DNA from 3 places in the Streptodolium elevatio genome. Region 2 is predicted to be linked to each of the others. Evidence: riboswitches for the same ligand, from Rfam matches in the RefSeq annotation. Region 2 holds a riboswitch; each other region holds the start of a gene.
The links. A riboswitch is a leader RNA that binds a small molecule or an ion and turns the genes downstream of it on or off. The one in region 2 is predicted to bind cobalamin.
Positions count from the first base shown of each region.

Region 1 (5,319 bases), on a different contig from region 2:
GGCCTCCTCGGCCAGGTCGCACGAGGCTTCCAGGGCCGTCAGGTAGATCTCTTCGGCGATCCGGGTGGACAGTTCGCGGGCCTCGGCCGAGTCGAAGGGCAGGCGCAGCGTGAAGAAGACGTCCTGGAGCCCCATGACGCCCAGGCCGACGGGACGCCAGCGCGGGTTCGAGGCGGCGGCCTGGCCGGTCGGGTAGTAGTTGATGTCGATGACGCGGTCGAGGAAGGTGACGGCGGTGCGCACGGTGGCCCGCAGCTTGTCCCAGTCGATGCCGGCGTCGGTGACGTGCGCGCCTAGCTGCACGGAGCCGAGGTTGCACACCGCGGTCTCCCCGTCGCTGGTGACCTCGAGGATCTCGGTGCACAGGTTGGAGAGGTGGACGACGTTGCCGGGCTCGGCGGCCTGGTTGCAGGTGCGGTTGGACGCGTCCTTGAAGGTCATCCAGCCGTTGCCGGTCTGCGCGAGGGTGCGCATCATGCGGGCGTACAGCTCGCGGGCCGGCATCTGGCGTACGAACCGCCCGTCGCGCTCGGCCTGTTCGTAGGCCGCGTCGAACTCCGCGCCCCACAGGTCGGGCAGCTCGGGCACCTCGTCGGGGTCGAACAGCGACCACACCCCGTCGGCGTCGACGCGCCGCATGAACAGGTCGGGGATCCAGTTCGCGAGGTTGAGGTTGTGCGTGCGCCGCGCGTCCTCGCCGGTGTTGTCGCGCAGTTCCAGGAACTCCAGGACGTCCGGGTGCCACGGCTCCAGGTACACGCACGCCGCGCCGCGGCGCTTGCCGCCCTGGTTGACCGCCTGGACGGAGGCGTCGAGCGTGTTGAGCCACGGGACGATGCCGTTGGAGTGGCCGTTGGTGCCGCGGATGAGAGCGCCGCGCGAGCGTACGCGCGACCAGGCGACGCCGATGCCCCCGGCGAACTTGGAGAGGCGCGCGATGCGGCCGTACATGTCGTAGATGGACTCGATGTCGTCCTGCGGCGAGTCGAGCAGGTAGCAGGAGGACATCTGGGTGTGCCGCGTACCGGAGTTGAAGAGCGTCGGCGAGCTGGGCAGGTACGCGAGGGAGGACATGAGGCGGTAGAAGCCGACGGCCTCGGGCGCGGTCTTGGACAGGCCGCAGGCGACGCGCAGCAGGAAGTGCTGGGGTGTTTCGACGACCGCGCGGTTGACCGGGTGACGGAGCAAGTAGCGGTCGTAGACGGTGCGCAGGCCGAAGTACTCGAACCGGCGGTCGGCGGCGGGGTCGACCGCGGCGTCGAGTTCGGCGGCGTGCGCGGCGACGAATGCGGCCGTCTCGTCGCCGACGAGGCCTTCCGCGTGGCCGAGCGCGATGCCGGAGCTGAAGCCGGTGATCCCGTGGGTGCCGACCTCGGTGTCGATGGTGCGGGCCAGCAGGCGGGCGGCGAGCCGGGAGTACTCGGGCTCCTCCGCGATGAGTTCTGCGGCGGTGCGCACCACGAGCGCGTCGCGTTCGATGTCCGTGGCGCCGGCGTGGAGTCCGGCGAGGGCCCGGGTGGCGACGCGTTCGGGATCGACGTCGGGGAGGTCGTCGGCGAGGGCCCGGATGACGGCGGCGATCGCCTCGGGGCTGTCCGCCGCGGTGTTCGCAGGGGTCCCCGCGGACGTGTCCGCCGGGTTTCCTGCGGAAATGCCCGCGGGAGTGCCCGCGGCAGCGTTGGCCTCAGATGCGGACATACCGGGGGAAACCGGCTTGTTATGGGCGCGCGAAATCGCGCTGTCCATGACGGTCACGGGCTCTCTCCTCGCGAGCTCGAAATGCGGTGACCACCGTGCGCCGCCTGACAGGGGGGCGGACACGGGCAACCGGCAGGTCTTCGGACTCGCGGGCATGCCGGGCACCGGCACGCTGGGGGCGTGCCGGACCGCGGAGTTCCTAGTGGCCGTCGCTTCCCCCGGCCGGGGGGCCGGAGTGCTTGGTGACGGCGGTCGTTCCCGCTCACCGCTGCGGGGGCAGTCCCGGCTTGACGTACACGCGCCGCGACATGTCGCGGGTGCGCGCACCCGGGTTCCCTCTTCAAAGGACCAATGCCACCTGACGGGACATCAGCACCTTTTCGCCACTTGCTCCGACAGCGCGGAGCAGGTGAACCAGCTGCGATCAGGAGCATATATCTAGTGGGTACCCCCGACGCGAACCACCAGTGGTTGTGTTCGGCGTGTCGCACGGCACGTGTCGTGACACGGGGGGTTCCGTCCCCCTCGCTCTCCGGGTATGTTACCCCCGGTAACACCTTCTGCCCGGGCCCTCCGCCCGGCGGATCGCGCGCTTCGCGCTCCGCTCCCGCACGGTTCACCTCTCCGAAAGGCGGTCGGCATGGCGACCCCGCTTACGGACGCATCCACCGGATCGACCGGTGTGACCGGAGTAGCTGATATGCCTGATATAGCCGACAAGTTCGGTTTGCCGGGAGCATCCGGCGAAGTCGGCGCGGCCGGCCTGACCGGTGCGGACCTCGACGGCTTCCGCGCGGCGCAACGCCTGGCCTACGACTGCGCCGAGGCCGTCGCGGCGCGCCTGCGCCCCGGCACGACCGAGCGCGAGGCCACGGCGATGATGCGGCAGTGGCTCGTGGCGCACGGCGTACGCGACTGGCTGCACCTGCCGTTCGCCTGGTTCGGCGACCGCACCGCGTTCACCGGCTTCAAGGTGCCACACCAGTTCTTCGCGACCGACCGCAGGCTGACCGAGGGCATGCCGTTCATCCTCGACGTCGCCCCGGTGTACGACGGGTACACCGCCGACATCGGCTACACGACCTCGCTCGGGCCGAACCGCGTCGTGGACCGTTTGCTCGACGACCTCGCGGCGCACCGCGCGTTCATTCTGGAGGCCGTGCAGGCCGGTCGGACGCTGCGGCAGATCTACCTGGACGTCGATGCCTTGATGGCCCGTCAGGGATACGAGAACCGGCATCGCGCGTATCCGTTCGGGGTGATCGCGCATCGCGTCGACAAGGTGGCCGACGCCCGGCTGCGGCCGCACGCGTTCGGCTTCGGAATGCGCGCGCTGCGGGGGCTGCTGCACGACGGCCTACGCGGCCACCGCGAGGGCTGGTCGCCGCTGTGGAACCACCGCAAGATGTCCGACCACCCGGCGACACCCGGGCTGTGGGCGGTCGAGCCGCACGTCGGATTCCGGGGCGTGGGCGCGAAGTTCGAGGAGCTTCTCGTCGTCGAGGACGACGGGCACGCGTACTGGCTCGACGACGACCTGCCGCACGTGCACCGCTGGGCGGACCGCGGATTGGCGGGGACCGCGGCCACCGGGACCGCGCCGGGGTTTGCCTCGGCCTTCAGTTCGGCCGCGGGGTCGGCGTCGGGCCCGGATTCGGCTCTGGGCCCGAATTCGGCTCTGGGCCCGAATTCGGCTCTGGGCCCGGCATCGGGCGCGGCATCGAAGGAGTCGGTGTGACCTCGCTGTACGACCTGCCGGGAGCCCGCCGCTTCGAGGTCACGTCGCCGGAGGGCGTACGCCTCGCCGCCGTCGAGGCCGGAGCCGCCGACGGCCCGACCGTTGTTCTCGTGCACGGGTACCCGGACACCAAAGAGGTGTGGTCCCACGTCGCGGCGCGTCTCGCCGACCGGTACCGGGTGGTGGCGTACGACGTACGCGGGGCCGGCGAGTCCAGCCGCCCCGACGCGACGTCCGCGTACGCACTCCACCGTCTCACCGACGACTTCGAGCGCGTCCTCGACGCCGTCGCGCCGGAGGGCCGCGTGCACCTGGTGGGGCACGACTGGGGGTCGGTGCAGAGCTGGGAGTTCGTCACGACGCCGCGCGTCGCGCGTCGCGTCGCCTCGTTCACGACGATCTCCGGGCCGAGCCTCGACCACCTGGGCCTGGTGACCCGGGAGGGGCTGACCCGCCCGACACCCGGGCGGATTTCGCGGAACATCGAGCAGGGGTTCCGGTCCTGGTACGTGTACGCGCTGCACGTGCCGGTCGCCCCCGACCTCGCGTGGCGCGGTGTGCTGGGCAAGCGCTGGCCCTCGATCATGGCCAGGGCCGAGAAGACGCTCGGCGCCCCCGAGCCGTCGTTGTCCGAGGACGGGGTGTTCGGCGCCAAGCTGTACCGCGCGAACGTCCGGCGGCGCATGGCGAGTCCGCGCCGGGACGCGATCGCCCGGATGCCGGTGCAGTTGGTCGTGCCCGACCGGGAGCGGTACCTCGCAAAGCGGATCTACGACGAACTCGACCGCTTCGCACCGGACCTGACGCGCCGCCAGGTGTCGGGCGGGCACTGGGTGCCGCGTACCAGGCCGGACCTTTTGGCGCGCTGGATCGGGGAGTTCGTGGACGGTGTGGAGCGCGCGGGTGGTGTGACTGACGGCCGGGCTGCGGGGATGACGGAGGCGGGCATGCCGGTTGCCGGAGTGGACTCATCCGCGGCGTCGGCGTCCGGGTCCCGCCCGCGGGGGCGCAGGGCGCGTCGGGCCGAGGACAACCGCCGTCGCTTCGCCGGCCAGCTCGCGGTGATCACGGGCGCGGGGAGCGGCATCGGCCGGTCGACGGCGCTGTCGCTCGCCGAGGCCGGCGCACGGCTGGTGCTCGTCGACCGCGACGGTGCCGCCGTGGCGCGCACCGCCGATCTGGCCGAAGTGCTGGGAGCTGCCGAGGCGTTCGCGGAGACCGTGGACGTCTCGGATGCGGCGGCGATGGAGCAGTTGGCGGGCAAGGTCCAGGCCTCGCACGGGGTTCCCGACCTGGTCGTCAACAACGCCGGTATCGGCATCGCGGGTTCGTTCCTGGAGACCACCCCCGAGGACTGGAAGCGCACGCTCGACGTCAATCTGTGGGGCGTCATCCACGGGTGCCGTTTGTTCGGGGCGATGATGGTCGAGCGCGGGCAGGGCGGGCACATCGTGAACACGGCGTCCGCCGCGGCGTTCCAGCCCTCGAAGTCACTGCCCGCGTACTCGACTTCCAAGGCCGCCGTGCTGATGCTCAGCGAGTGCCTGCGGGCGGAGTTCGCCGCGTACGGCATCGGCGTCACCGCGGTCTGCCCGGGGTTCGTGGCGACCGGGATCACGGGGGCCACCCGGTTCGTGGGCACGAGCGCCGAGCAGGAGCGGACACTGCGCGAGAAGACCACGAAGGCGTACAAGCGCCGCGGCTACCCGCCCGAGAAGGTGGCCGACGCGATCCTGCGAGCGGTCGCCGAGAACACCGCCGTACGGCCGGTCACGCCCGAGGCCCGTGCCGCCCGGGCCGCGTCGCGCTTCACACCGCGTGTGCTGCGTGCGCTGGCCCGCATCGACCTGCCCAAATGACCGGCCGACTGGCAAGCGGCAGTG
Region 1 covers NZ_JBSFVE010000005.1:209,469-214,787, reverse strand. Annotated here, with positions in the region: gene ACWD12_RS12615 (ribonucleoside-diphosphate reductase subunit alpha) at 1-1,698, opposite strand, end outside; cobalamin riboswitch at 1,813-2,080, opposite strand; partial or broken gene ACWD12_RS12610 (M24 family metallopeptidase) at 2,399-3,268, shown strand; gene ACWD12_RS12605 (SDR family oxidoreductase) at 3,433-5,295, shown strand.
Region 1: another riboswitch for cobalamin. It lies ahead of ACWD12_RS12615 (ribonucleoside-diphosphate reductase subunit alpha); the one in region 2 lies ahead of ACWD12_RS06955 (putative cobaltochelatase).

Region 2 (5,319 bases):
GTGTCGCGGCCCCGCGTCTCCGGGTGCCCGTCGAGCACGCCCTCGACCTCGCGGCGAACCCGGGCCTGTTCGCCGGCGTCCAGGCATGCGATGTGGCTGCTCGACAGCATGCGGTCGATCACGCCGTCCCGCGACATCCTGTGCGGGTTGGGGAAGTGCCGCTCGCTGATGCCGCTCCAACCGGGCCGGGACTCGAGCACCTTGCGCCACGTGCCGTCCTGGTGCGACGGCAGGTCCGCGGGGGCGCGGCGGAAGTAGATGTCCTGGTAGTCGCGCACCCACGGGACCGTGTCGTCAGAGGTGTTCCACACCAGCCCGAGCCCGCCGTCCGGGGCGAGCACCCGTTCGACCTCGGCCGGGGTCGCCTGAGCGTCGAACCAGTGCCACGCCTGCGCCGCGATGACCGCGTGCGCGGAGCCGGCGGCGACGCCCGTGTGCTCCGCGGTCCCGTCGGCCACGGTGACCGAGGGCAGCAGTTCCACGAGTCGTCCGCGCATCGCGGCGACCGGTTCCACCGCGACCACGCGCGCCCCGGTGAGCATGAGCAGCCGGGTGAACAGGCCCGTTCCCGCGCCCAGTTCGACGACGGTACGGCCCGCTCCGAGACCGAGCGCGTCCGTCAGCTCGGCCAGGACGGGCAACGGGTAGGCAGGGCGCGCCCGTTCGTAGACGCGTACCGAGCGTGCGTAACCGGTGTTCGCGACCTCGTGAGCCCCCACGCGCCGATGCTAACAGCCCGGGACCGTGAATCGCCGCAGGTAGAACGGATTTTGTGTACTCGCCGTCACCTGTTAACCCGATCCGGTGACAGGCTTCGCGCGGCGGAGGCCGACGTTCCGGATGGCACGTACGCGCCGATCCAGCGGGCCAGTTCGTCGAACACCTGGGCACGCACCTCGGGCCCGGACAGGGCCAGGTCGTGCATGCCGCCGGGCACGCGGACGATGGTGACGTGACGGCCGATGCGCGGCGCCAGCAGGGCGATGCGGTCCGCGTTCAGCACGGCGTCGGCTTTGTGCAGCCCCTCGTGCCACACGCGCCCGTCCACACTGGCGGTGGACGACATCGCCAACACCGGGCAGTCGACGGCGAGTCCGCGCGCCACCGCGCGGTGGCCGCGGTGCACGGCGGCCACCCAGCCCGCGTAGGGCGCGATGCCCTCGATCGCCTTCCACGCCGGGTCGAACTCCCATTCCCCGTGGTGGCCGACGTGCAGGCTCTGCCCGTAGCCGCCGCCGAGGCCGCCCGGCAGGGGCCGCTGCGAGACGTAGTGGCGCGCCGCGTGCACGGCCCGCACCCCGACCGTCCGCGCCACCAACGGGGCGTTCAGGTCGAGGAAGGCGCTGTTGAGGAACAGCCCGTCGACGATGCCCCGCCCCGCGCGGTGGTGCGCCCACAGCGCCGTCACCAGGCCACCCGTTGAATGGCCGTTCACCAGCAGCGTGTCGTGGCCCTCGACCTCGCGGACGACGTGCGCGGCCAGGTCGAGTTCCTCGGAGTAGCGGCCCAGGTCGTCGACGTAGTTGGTGCGGCGGTGCGCGCGGATCGACCGGCCGTACGACCGCAGGTCCAGCGCGTAGAAGTCGAAGCCGAGCGCGACGAACCGGTCGGCCAGATGGGTCTGGAAGAAGTAGTCGTTGAACCCGTGCACATAGAGCACCGCACGACGTGTCGGGGCATCCGCGCGCCGCCGGACCAGCGTCGCCACCGCCTCGCCCTCCGCGTCGTCGCGGAGTTGCAGCGTCGCGCTCTCGTAGGGCGCGCCCAGGACGTCGGGTACGTATACCGGGTCTTCCATGCAGGGCAGTCTGCCATCGCCGTGCCGCGTGTCCCGCAAGGCGCCCCGACCGCCGCAAATACCGGCCCGTGGGCGGTATGAGAGGCTGTCGCCCGACAGCAGGGAAGGAATCCGGTGCGACACCGGAGCGGTCCCGCCACTGTGACCGGACGGCTGAACCCGACCGGCGCGCCGACTCCGTTCGACGCGCCCGCGCGAGGGGCATCAGCCTTCCGGGAGCCAGACACTTCCGGCTGTCCGGGCCCGCGCCGCGGGCCCGCCACCTACCAGGGCGTGGACACCCGAGGGAGGCCGACAGCCCATGTCGCCGCGCATACCGTGCCGTTCCCGGAGCCTGGCGGTACGCCGGTGACCGCCGGCTACCCCTTCTCCGCCGTCGTCGGCCTCGCCGACCTCCGCCTCGCGCTCCTCCTGAACGCCGTCTCGCCCGGCGTCGGCGGAGTGCTGGTCCGTGGGGAGAAGGGCACGGCCAAGTCGACCGTGGTCCGCGCGCTCGCGGGGCTGCTGCCCGACGCCGCCATGGTGTCCGGCTGCCGCTTCGCGTGCGACCCCGCGGCCCCCGACACGGCCTGCCCCGACGGGCCCCACGACCCGGGCGTGCCCGGCGAGGTGCGCCGGGCGCGGCTCGTCGAACTGCCGGTCGGCGCCACCGAGGACCGCCTCGTCGGATCGCTCGACCTGGAGCGCGCCCTCGCCGAGGGCGTCAAGGCGTACGAACCGGGCCTCCTCGCCGCCGCCCACCGGGGCCTGCTGTACGTCGACGAGGTCAACCTGCTGCACGACCACCTCGTCGACCTGCTCCTCGACGCGGCCGCCATGGGCACCGCGCACGTGGAGCGCGAGGGCGTCTCGGTGCGGCACGCCTCGCGCTTCATCCTCGTTGGCACCATGAACCCCGAGGAGGGCGAGCTGCGCCCGCAGTTGCTCGACCGCTTCGGCCTGACCGTCGAGGTGGCGGCCAGCCGCGAACCACGCGAGCGCGCCGAGGTCGTGCGGCGCAGGCTGGCGTACGAGGCCGACCCCGACGGCTTCGCGCGCCGCTGGGACGGCGGCGACGCGGCGCTCGCGGAGCGCATCCGCACCGCGCGGGAGCTGCTGCCGCACGTCGTGCTGCCCGACACCGAACTCGAGCGGATCGCGCGCGTGTGCGCGGCGTTCGAGGTCGACGGGCTGCGCGCGGACCTGGTCACGGCACGCACCGCGATGGCCCTCGCGGCGTGGCACGGGCGCACCGAGGTCGAGGCGGCGGACGTACGCCAGGCCGCGCGGCTCGCCCTCCCGCACCGGCGCCGCCGCAACCCCTTCGACGCGCCAGGGCTCGACGAGGACAGGTTGGACGAGGCGCTGGCCGACGAACCCGAGGCGCCGGACGCCCCGGAGGACCCGGACGACCCGGCCGGCCCCTCGGAGTCGGGTACCCCCGACGGACCCGAGCAGGACCCGGACCCGGATCCGGACGGCGGTCCCGACGCGCCGGGCCCCGGCGGCGGGGGAGCACCGCGCAACGGCCCCGAAGCCGGCCCGGCCGCGGACCGCGACGACCGCGCCGCCGACCGGCCCCGAGACGGCGAACACGACACAGCGCCCCCGGCGGCCGAACACCCGCCCGCCGCACCGGGGTCGGCCGCCGCCGATCAGCCCGCCGTCGCCGCGGCCGAGCCCTTCCGCGCGCGGTTGATCGCCGTCCCCGGCCTCGGCCAGGGCGCGGCCGGGCGGCGGTCGCGTGCCGAGACCGGCACCGGCCGGACCACCGGGGAGCGCCGCCCGACCGGCGCACGACCCGGGCGTCTGCACCTGGCGGGCACCGTGCGCGCCGCCGCGCCGCACCAGCTCGCGCGCGGGCGCCGCGGCCCCGGGCTCGTCGTGCGCCGCGACGACGTGCGCGAGGCGGTCCGCGAAGGCCGCGAGGGCAACCTCGTGCTCTTCGTCGTCGACGCCTCGGGATCGATGGCGGCCCGGGCCCGCATGCGGACCGTGAAGGGCGCGGTGTTGTCGCTGCTGCTCGACGCGTACCAGCGCCGCGACAAGGTGGGGCTGGTGACCTTCCGGGGCGCCGGCGCCGAACTCGCGCTGCCGCCCACGTCGTCCGTCGAGGCGGGCGCGGCCCGGCTCGCGGCGCTGCCGACGGGCGGGCGCACGCCGCTCGCCGCCGGTCTCCTGCGCGCCCACGAGGCGCTGCGCGTCGAGCGGTTGCGCGACCCGCGGCGGCGGCCGCTCGTCATCGTGGTGACCGACGGGCGCGCCACACACGGGCGCGACGCGCTCGGCGACGCGCGGCGTGCCGCCGCGCTGATGGCCGCCTCCGGCACGGCGTCGGTGGTCGTCGACTGCGAGAGCGGCCGGGTCCGCCTCGGCCTGGCCGCCCGGCTCGCCGCCGACCTCGGCGGACCCGTGCTCGGTCTGGGCGAATTGGCCGCCGACGGCCTCGCCGGACTGGTGCGCGACCTGCGCGCCGCAAGCTGACCGCCCTATCGGCCGTTGCCCGGCCACTGCGAGGAGACGACCATGCCGCAAGGCAAGCCCGACCATGTCCCCGCCGACGGCCTGACGACACGTCAGCGCCGCGACCGGCCCCTGGTGGTGGTGCACACCGGCGCCGGCAAAGGCAAGTCCACCGCGGCCTTCGGCCTCGCGCTGCGGGCCTGGAACCAGGGTTGGCCGATCGGGGTGTTCCAGTTCGTCAAGTCGGCCAAGTGGCGGGTCGGCGAGGAGAGTGTGCTGCGGACCCTCGGGCGCGTGCACGATGAAACGGGGGAGGGCGGGCCGGTCACCTGGCACAAGATGGGCGAGGGGTGGTCGTGGAGTAGGCGGCCCGGCACCGAGGCCGACCACGCCGCCGACGCGGCGGAGGGCTGGGCGCAGATCCGGCGCGACCTGGCGGCGGAGACGTACCGGCTTTACGTGCTGGACGAGTTCACGTACCCGATGAAGTGGGGGTGGGTCGACGTCGCCGACGTGGTCGACGCGCTCGCCTCCCGGCCGGGGCGCCAACACGTGGTGATCACCGGGCGCGACGCGCACCCGGACCTCGTCGCGTACGCCGACCTCGTGACCGAGATGACCAAGGTCAAGCACCCGATGGACGCCGGGCAGAAGGGCCAGAAGGGCATCGAGTGGTGAGTACGCCGATGCCGTGCGTCGTCATCGCCGCACCCGCCTCCGGCCAGGGCAAGACCACCGTGGCGACCGGCCTGATGGCCGCTCTCACCGCGCGCGGGGCGCGCGTGTCGCCGCACAAGGTCGGCCCCGACTACATCGACCCCGGGTACCACGCGCTCGCGTGCGGACGGCCGGGCCGCAACCTCGACCCGTTCCTGGTGGGCGAGGAGCGTGTGGCCCCGCTGTTCGCGCACGGCGCGCTTGGTGCGGACATCGCCGTCGTCGAAGGTGTAATGGGCCTGTACGACGGGGCGGCCGGCCTGGGCGGGTTCGCCTCTACCGCGCACGTCGCGCGCCTCCTCGCGGCTCCCGTGGTGCTGGTCGTCGACGCCCGCTCGCAGGGGCGCTCGGTGGCGGCTCTC
Region 2 covers NZ_JBSFVE010000002.1:630,735-636,053, reverse strand. Annotated here, with positions in the region: gene ACWD12_RS06965 (class I SAM-dependent methyltransferase) at 1-719, opposite strand, end outside; gene ACWD12_RS06960 (alpha/beta hydrolase) at 785-1,798, opposite strand; cobalamin riboswitch at 1,903-2,027, shown strand; gene ACWD12_RS06955 (putative cobaltochelatase) at 2,147-4,261, shown strand; gene cobO (cob(I)yrinic acid a,c-diamide adenosyltransferase) at 4,304-4,918, shown strand; gene ACWD12_RS06945 (cobyrinate a,c-diamide synthase) at 4,927-5,319, shown strand, end outside.

Region 3 (5,319 bases), on a different contig from region 2:
CTGTGCGGTCAGCGTCATCCGGGCCGGGTCGCCGGGAGCAAGGGGCAGCAGGGCCCAGATCAGCAGCGCCGCGCCCGCGACGGTGACCGGAACGGACAGAAGCCGCCGCGCGATCGGGTGACCCGCCGCCGCGCGTGCGCTGCGCAGGGCCCGCGGGACGGCTCCCGGCGCGGCGGGTCCGCCGCCGGGAGCCGCCGTTGCGGCACGCGATGTCACGGCGCCGTGTCGAAGCGCAGATGCCTCCGTACGTTGGAGACCTGGTACCCCGTCCAGTCGCCGCCGGCCACCACGGCGAACTGCTTGTACGTGGCGGCGATCACGTACGCCTCCCGGTCGCTGAGAATTGCCTGGCCCTCGCGCAGCAGCTGTTCGCGGGCCGCCTGGTCGGTCGTGGTCAACAGGCGGTCGCCGAGCGCGTCGACCCGCGGGTCCGAGAGCTTCTGGGCGTTCGCCGACCCGCCGGTCGTCCAGCGCGCGCGGAACGGTTGGATCGGGTCCGCCGTGCCGGACAGCGAGCCGTTGAGCCCGATGGACGCCTCCCACGCGCCCAGGTCCGCCTTCGTGCGCGCGGAGTCCTCGGCGTTCACGATCTGGAGGTCGAAACCGGCCTTCGCCACTTCGGACTTGATCACCACCGCAAGGGCGTTCGTCTCCGGCCCCTGGGCCTGCGTGACGAAGCGGACCGTCAGGCGCTTGCCGTCCTTGCCGCGGACGCCGTCCTTGCCCTTGGCCCAACCCGCCTCGTCCAGCAGCCGGTTCGCCTCGGCGAGGTCGGTGTGCTGGGTGGCCGCCGCGTAGGGGTAGCCCTCCGGATACAGACCCGTCGCGGTGGCGAACGAGCCCTTGGCGACGTCCTCGCCCAACTCCCGGTAGTCGATCGCCCGGGCGAACGCGCGGCGCACCCGGGCGTCGTCGAACGGCGCGGCGGTGAGGTTCATGTCGATCAGCAGCGCTTGGAGCGCCTTCGGCGAGGTCCTGAGCACCGAGTCCGTGCGACCGGCCAGCGTGAGCGCCGCGTCCGGTGAGGGGTAGAAGGCGAGTTGCGCCTCGCCGGACTGCACGCCGGCGATCCGGGCCTGCTCGTCGGGCACCACCTTGACGGTGACCGACGGGAGCTTGGGCCGGCCGGCCCAGTACTTGTCGTACCGGGCGAGTTTCAGCAGATCGGGCGTCCACGCGGTGACGGCGTACGGCCCGGTGAAGGCACCGGCGTTCACGATCTTCGCGGAGTCGCCGCCCGCCGCCTCGACGGCCTCGGTGTCGTAGATCTGCAGCGACGTGTCGCGCGCCGCCAGCGCGGCCGGGACCGCGGCGTTGGGTGCGGGAGTGGTCAGGACCAGGTCGAGCGGGCCCGTGGTGCGTACCGTCGAGCCCTCGGCCAGGTACGTGCGCACGGCCTTGGACCTGGCGATCTGCCGGGTGAGGGCGCGGTTGACCGCCTCCGCGTCCACCGGCCTGCCGTTCTGGAACGTCATGCCCGGCCGCAGCGTGATGCGCCACTCGGTCGGGCTGCCCTGGGTCACCGACTGCGCCAGCCACGGGCGGACGACGCCGTCCTCGCCGGCCTCCATCAGGTTCTCCGCCACGCCCCAGTCGAACAGCCAGTTCGTCCCGGTGCCGACGGGATCGAGGCCCGCGATCGAATAGGAGTTGTAGATCGTCAGCGGCTTCTCGGCCGCGGCGCCCGCCGGCTTGGCCGCGGAGTCGCCACCGCTCCCGCACCCGGTGGCGAGCACGGCCAACGCGGCGACGGAAGCTACGGCGAGCCCGGCCTGCCCGGTCGCCCGGCCGGTCGTGCGGCTGGTTGCGCGGCCGTTCGTACGGTCGTCTGTGCGGTCCGTCGGGCGGCGCGTCGTCCGGCGGGACAGCAGCCGGGAGAACGGGTTGCGGAAGCGGCCGCCGAACGCGGACGCGGGTCTGTCGGGGGATGCCATGGCGCTCTCCTTCGCGAGTTCCGGGCACCGGAACCGGAAGGCGAGTGAGCGCACGGCCGAGCGGCCTCCGCACGACCCGCCCTCGGGGTCCGGCTGGAACCGCACGCATGCCGCGTACGGGCGTCGGCAGGTCTTCGGACTCGCGGGCACCCGGGCACATCGCGCCTCGTCCCCCGAACGAGGCATCAGCCCGGACCTACTGGCCGTCGCTTCCCGGACCGTGGGCGGTCCAGTGCTCATGACGGCGGTCGTTCCCACTCACCGCTGCGGGGCAGTCCCGGATTTCCACCGGGTTCCCTCTTGCGACGCCCTGCCGCACGAGACGGAGGGCGAACCGATGCGGGCACCACGGTAGCGGCATCGATCTTGCCCGCCGCACCCGGGCGGTCCGGGCGTCCGCGACGAATCGCCCGGACACGGCGGGTACGCTCACGCGCCAACAGCCCGCCGCCCCGCCCTCGATCCGGCGACAACCCTGCCGGACCCTTCCGACAAGTCGTGCCGGCAAGTCCGTCCGACGCGTCCGCCGACACCCCCCCGCCCACAAGCCCGTCCACAGCCTGCCCGCCGTGCCGCCCGACGCACCACGACCCCGGGACCGTCCATGCACCACCGCCCCCGCAGCCTGCCCCGACTCGGCTGGATCACCCACGTCTCCGCCGACGGCCCACCCCGGGCCCTCTATCGCGAGACCGTTGAACTCGCCGTCGCTGCCGAAGAGTTGGGTTTCCACAGCTTCTGGGTCGCGCAACATCACTTCGGGGCCCAGGGCGGCACTCTCCCGTCGCCCCTGGTCCTGCTCGCCGCCATCGCCGAGCACACGACCCGCATCCGCCTCGGCACCGCGGTCGTCGTCGGCCCGGCCGAGAACGCGCTGCGGCTCGCAGAAGACGCCGCCGTCGTCGACGCGTTGAGCGGCGGACGCCTCGAACTGGGCCTCGGGGCAGGCGCCGACGCCACCGCCTCCCGCGCGTTCGGCCTGGACCACGAGCGCCGCCACGATGTCCTCGACGGCCTGCTGCCCGTACTCCTCGACGCGCTCGACGGACGCGAACTCCCTGGCGGGGTCCGCCTCACACCGCCCGCACCCGGACTGTCCGAACGGGTGTGGCTCGGCGCCGGCTCCCCGGCGGGCATGGACCGTGCCGCCCGTCTCGGCCTCGGCGTCATGTACGGGCGGCGCGGCCCGGGCCCCGACGGCCCGTACGCCCAGGACACCGAATACGCGCGCCTCGCCGACGGCTACCGCGGCCGCATGGAGGCCGCGGGACGCACGGCGCGCATAGCGGTGTCGCGCCCGGTGTTCCCATCGGAGCCCGCCGAACTCGCGCGCGCCGTCCTGGCGCCACGGCTGCGCGACTGGATCGACGACGGGGTCCGCACCGGGCGCTACCCGGACGGCTTCGACCCGGACGCCTACCTGGCCGCCGGAGCCTTCGCGTACGGCGCGCCGGACCAGGTGGCCGCCGCACTCGCCCGCGACCCCGGGCTCCCCGGTGCGACGGACCTGCTGTGCCACACCCAGCCGGTTCGGCTCGGGCTGCGCCTCGTCCTCCCGGCAATGGAGCTGATTGCCCGTCAGGTCGGGCGTGCGCGCACCCCGGCGTGACGGCGTCGCGTTTCGCGCGGCCTGGGGGCGCATGGGTTCGGCGTTGCGTGGGTCGGCGTTGCGAGGGTTCGGCGTTGCGCGGGTTGTCCGGGATCCGCGCTTTTCGGAGCACCGGGGTGCCGCAAGATTGCCCGCTAAGTACGCTTCCCGGACCTGATGTGAGGGAGGGCTCGGATGTCGATGAGCAAGGGTGCCAACGTACCGGTGCCCGCCGCCGCGGTACGGGTCGAGCTCGGCCGGCAGCACGGCCCGGGGAGCCCCGACGTGGACGCCTCGGCGCTGCTGCTGACCGCGGCCGGCCGCGTCCGGTCGGACGACGACTTCGTCTTCTACAACCAGCCCTCGCACCCCCGCGGCGCGGTCCGCTACGAAGGCACGCGCCAGGACGGCGCGCAGGCGGTCGACACCCTCGCGGTGGACCTGGCCTCGGTGGAGCAGGACATCACGGCCGTGGTGCTGGCGGCCTCGGCCGACGGCGGGACGTTCGGACAGGTACGCGGCCTCTGCATCCGGGTGCTGGACGCGGCGAACGGCTCCGAGCTGGCCCGGTTCGACAGCTCCGACGCCACGTCCGAGTCGGCCTTCGTGCTCGGGGAGCTCTACCGCGGCAAGGGGACGTGGAAGTTCCGCGCCGTGGGCCAGGGCTACGCGTCCGGCCTGGCCGGGCTGGCCACCGACTTCGGCATCAGCGTCGCGGAGGAACCGGAGCCCGCACCCGTGCCGGTGACCCCGCCGCCGCCCCCGCAAGCCGCCCCGCCGAGCTTTTTGCCGCCCGTACCGCCCGCATCGCCCGCACCGCCACCTCCGCCCGCGCCGGTCTCGCTGTCGAAGATCACGCTGACGAAGACCGCGCCGACCGTCTCGCTCACCAAGCAGGGTGCGACGTCCGGCGCGCTGCGGGTCAACCTTTCCTGGAGCGCCCGCCCACACTCGCGCGGTCTGCTGCGGAGGGGCCCGCGGGCGGTGAACCCGAACGACATCGACCTCGACCTGTCCTGCCTGTGGGAACTGCAGAACGGCGACAAGGGCATCATCCACCCCATCGACGAGCAGTTCGGCTCGTTCGACGAGCCGCCCTACGTCCGGCTGGACCGCGACGACCGGACCGGCGGGAGCCGGGGCGGCGGCGAGAACCTCACCGTCAACCTCGACCGCACCGCCGAGATCAAGCGCCTCCTGATATTCGTGGCCGTCTACCAGGGGGCCGAGAGCTTCGCCGGACTCGACGGGGTCGCCACGCTCTATCCGCCGGCCGGCCCGCCCGTCGAGGTGCGGCTCGACGAATGCACGGTGCCCGCGCCGGTGGCGGCGATCGCCCTGATCGAGAACATCGGCGGTGAACTGGTCGTACGGCGTGAGGCGAAGTACATCGTTCTTTCCGGCGGCATGTTCAAACAGCAGGCCGTCGACGTGGCGTACGGCTGGGGCCTCAAGTGGCACGCGGCGAGCAAGACCTGAGCCGGGCACCAGGCCGGGATCCGGGCACTCGGCACCACTCACTCAGCGCCGACCAGTCGGCACTGAGCGGTGAGCGGTGAGCGGAAAAGCGGTGATGCAGTGACGCGGTGAGCGCCGATGCTCCGCGCGCCCCGGCCGCCCTTGCCGGGGAAACGGCGGGCCGTGGCAAACTCGGCGGGTGCAGATCGGGATGCTGGGTCCATTCGAGGTGCGCACGGACGACGGAACCCCGGTCGACGTGCCGGGCGCACGACTGCGCGGACTGCTGATCGCCCTGGCCCTGCGACCGGGCCGTGCGGTGCCCAAGGCGTCGCTCGT
Region 3 covers NZ_JBSFVE010000035.1:16,259-21,577, reverse strand. Annotated here, with positions in the region: gene ACWD12_RS37840 (ABC transporter permease) at 1-216, opposite strand, end outside; gene ACWD12_RS37835 (ABC transporter substrate-binding protein) at 213-1,934, opposite strand; cobalamin riboswitch at 2,043-2,288, opposite strand; gene ACWD12_RS37830 (LLM class flavin-dependent oxidoreductase) at 2,539-3,543, shown strand; gene ACWD12_RS37825 (TerD family protein) at 3,718-5,001, shown strand; gene ACWD12_RS37820 (BTAD domain-containing putative transcriptional regulator) at 5,180-5,319, shown strand, end outside.
Region 3: another riboswitch for cobalamin. It lies ahead of ACWD12_RS37835 (ABC transporter substrate-binding protein); the one in region 2 lies ahead of ACWD12_RS06955 (putative cobaltochelatase).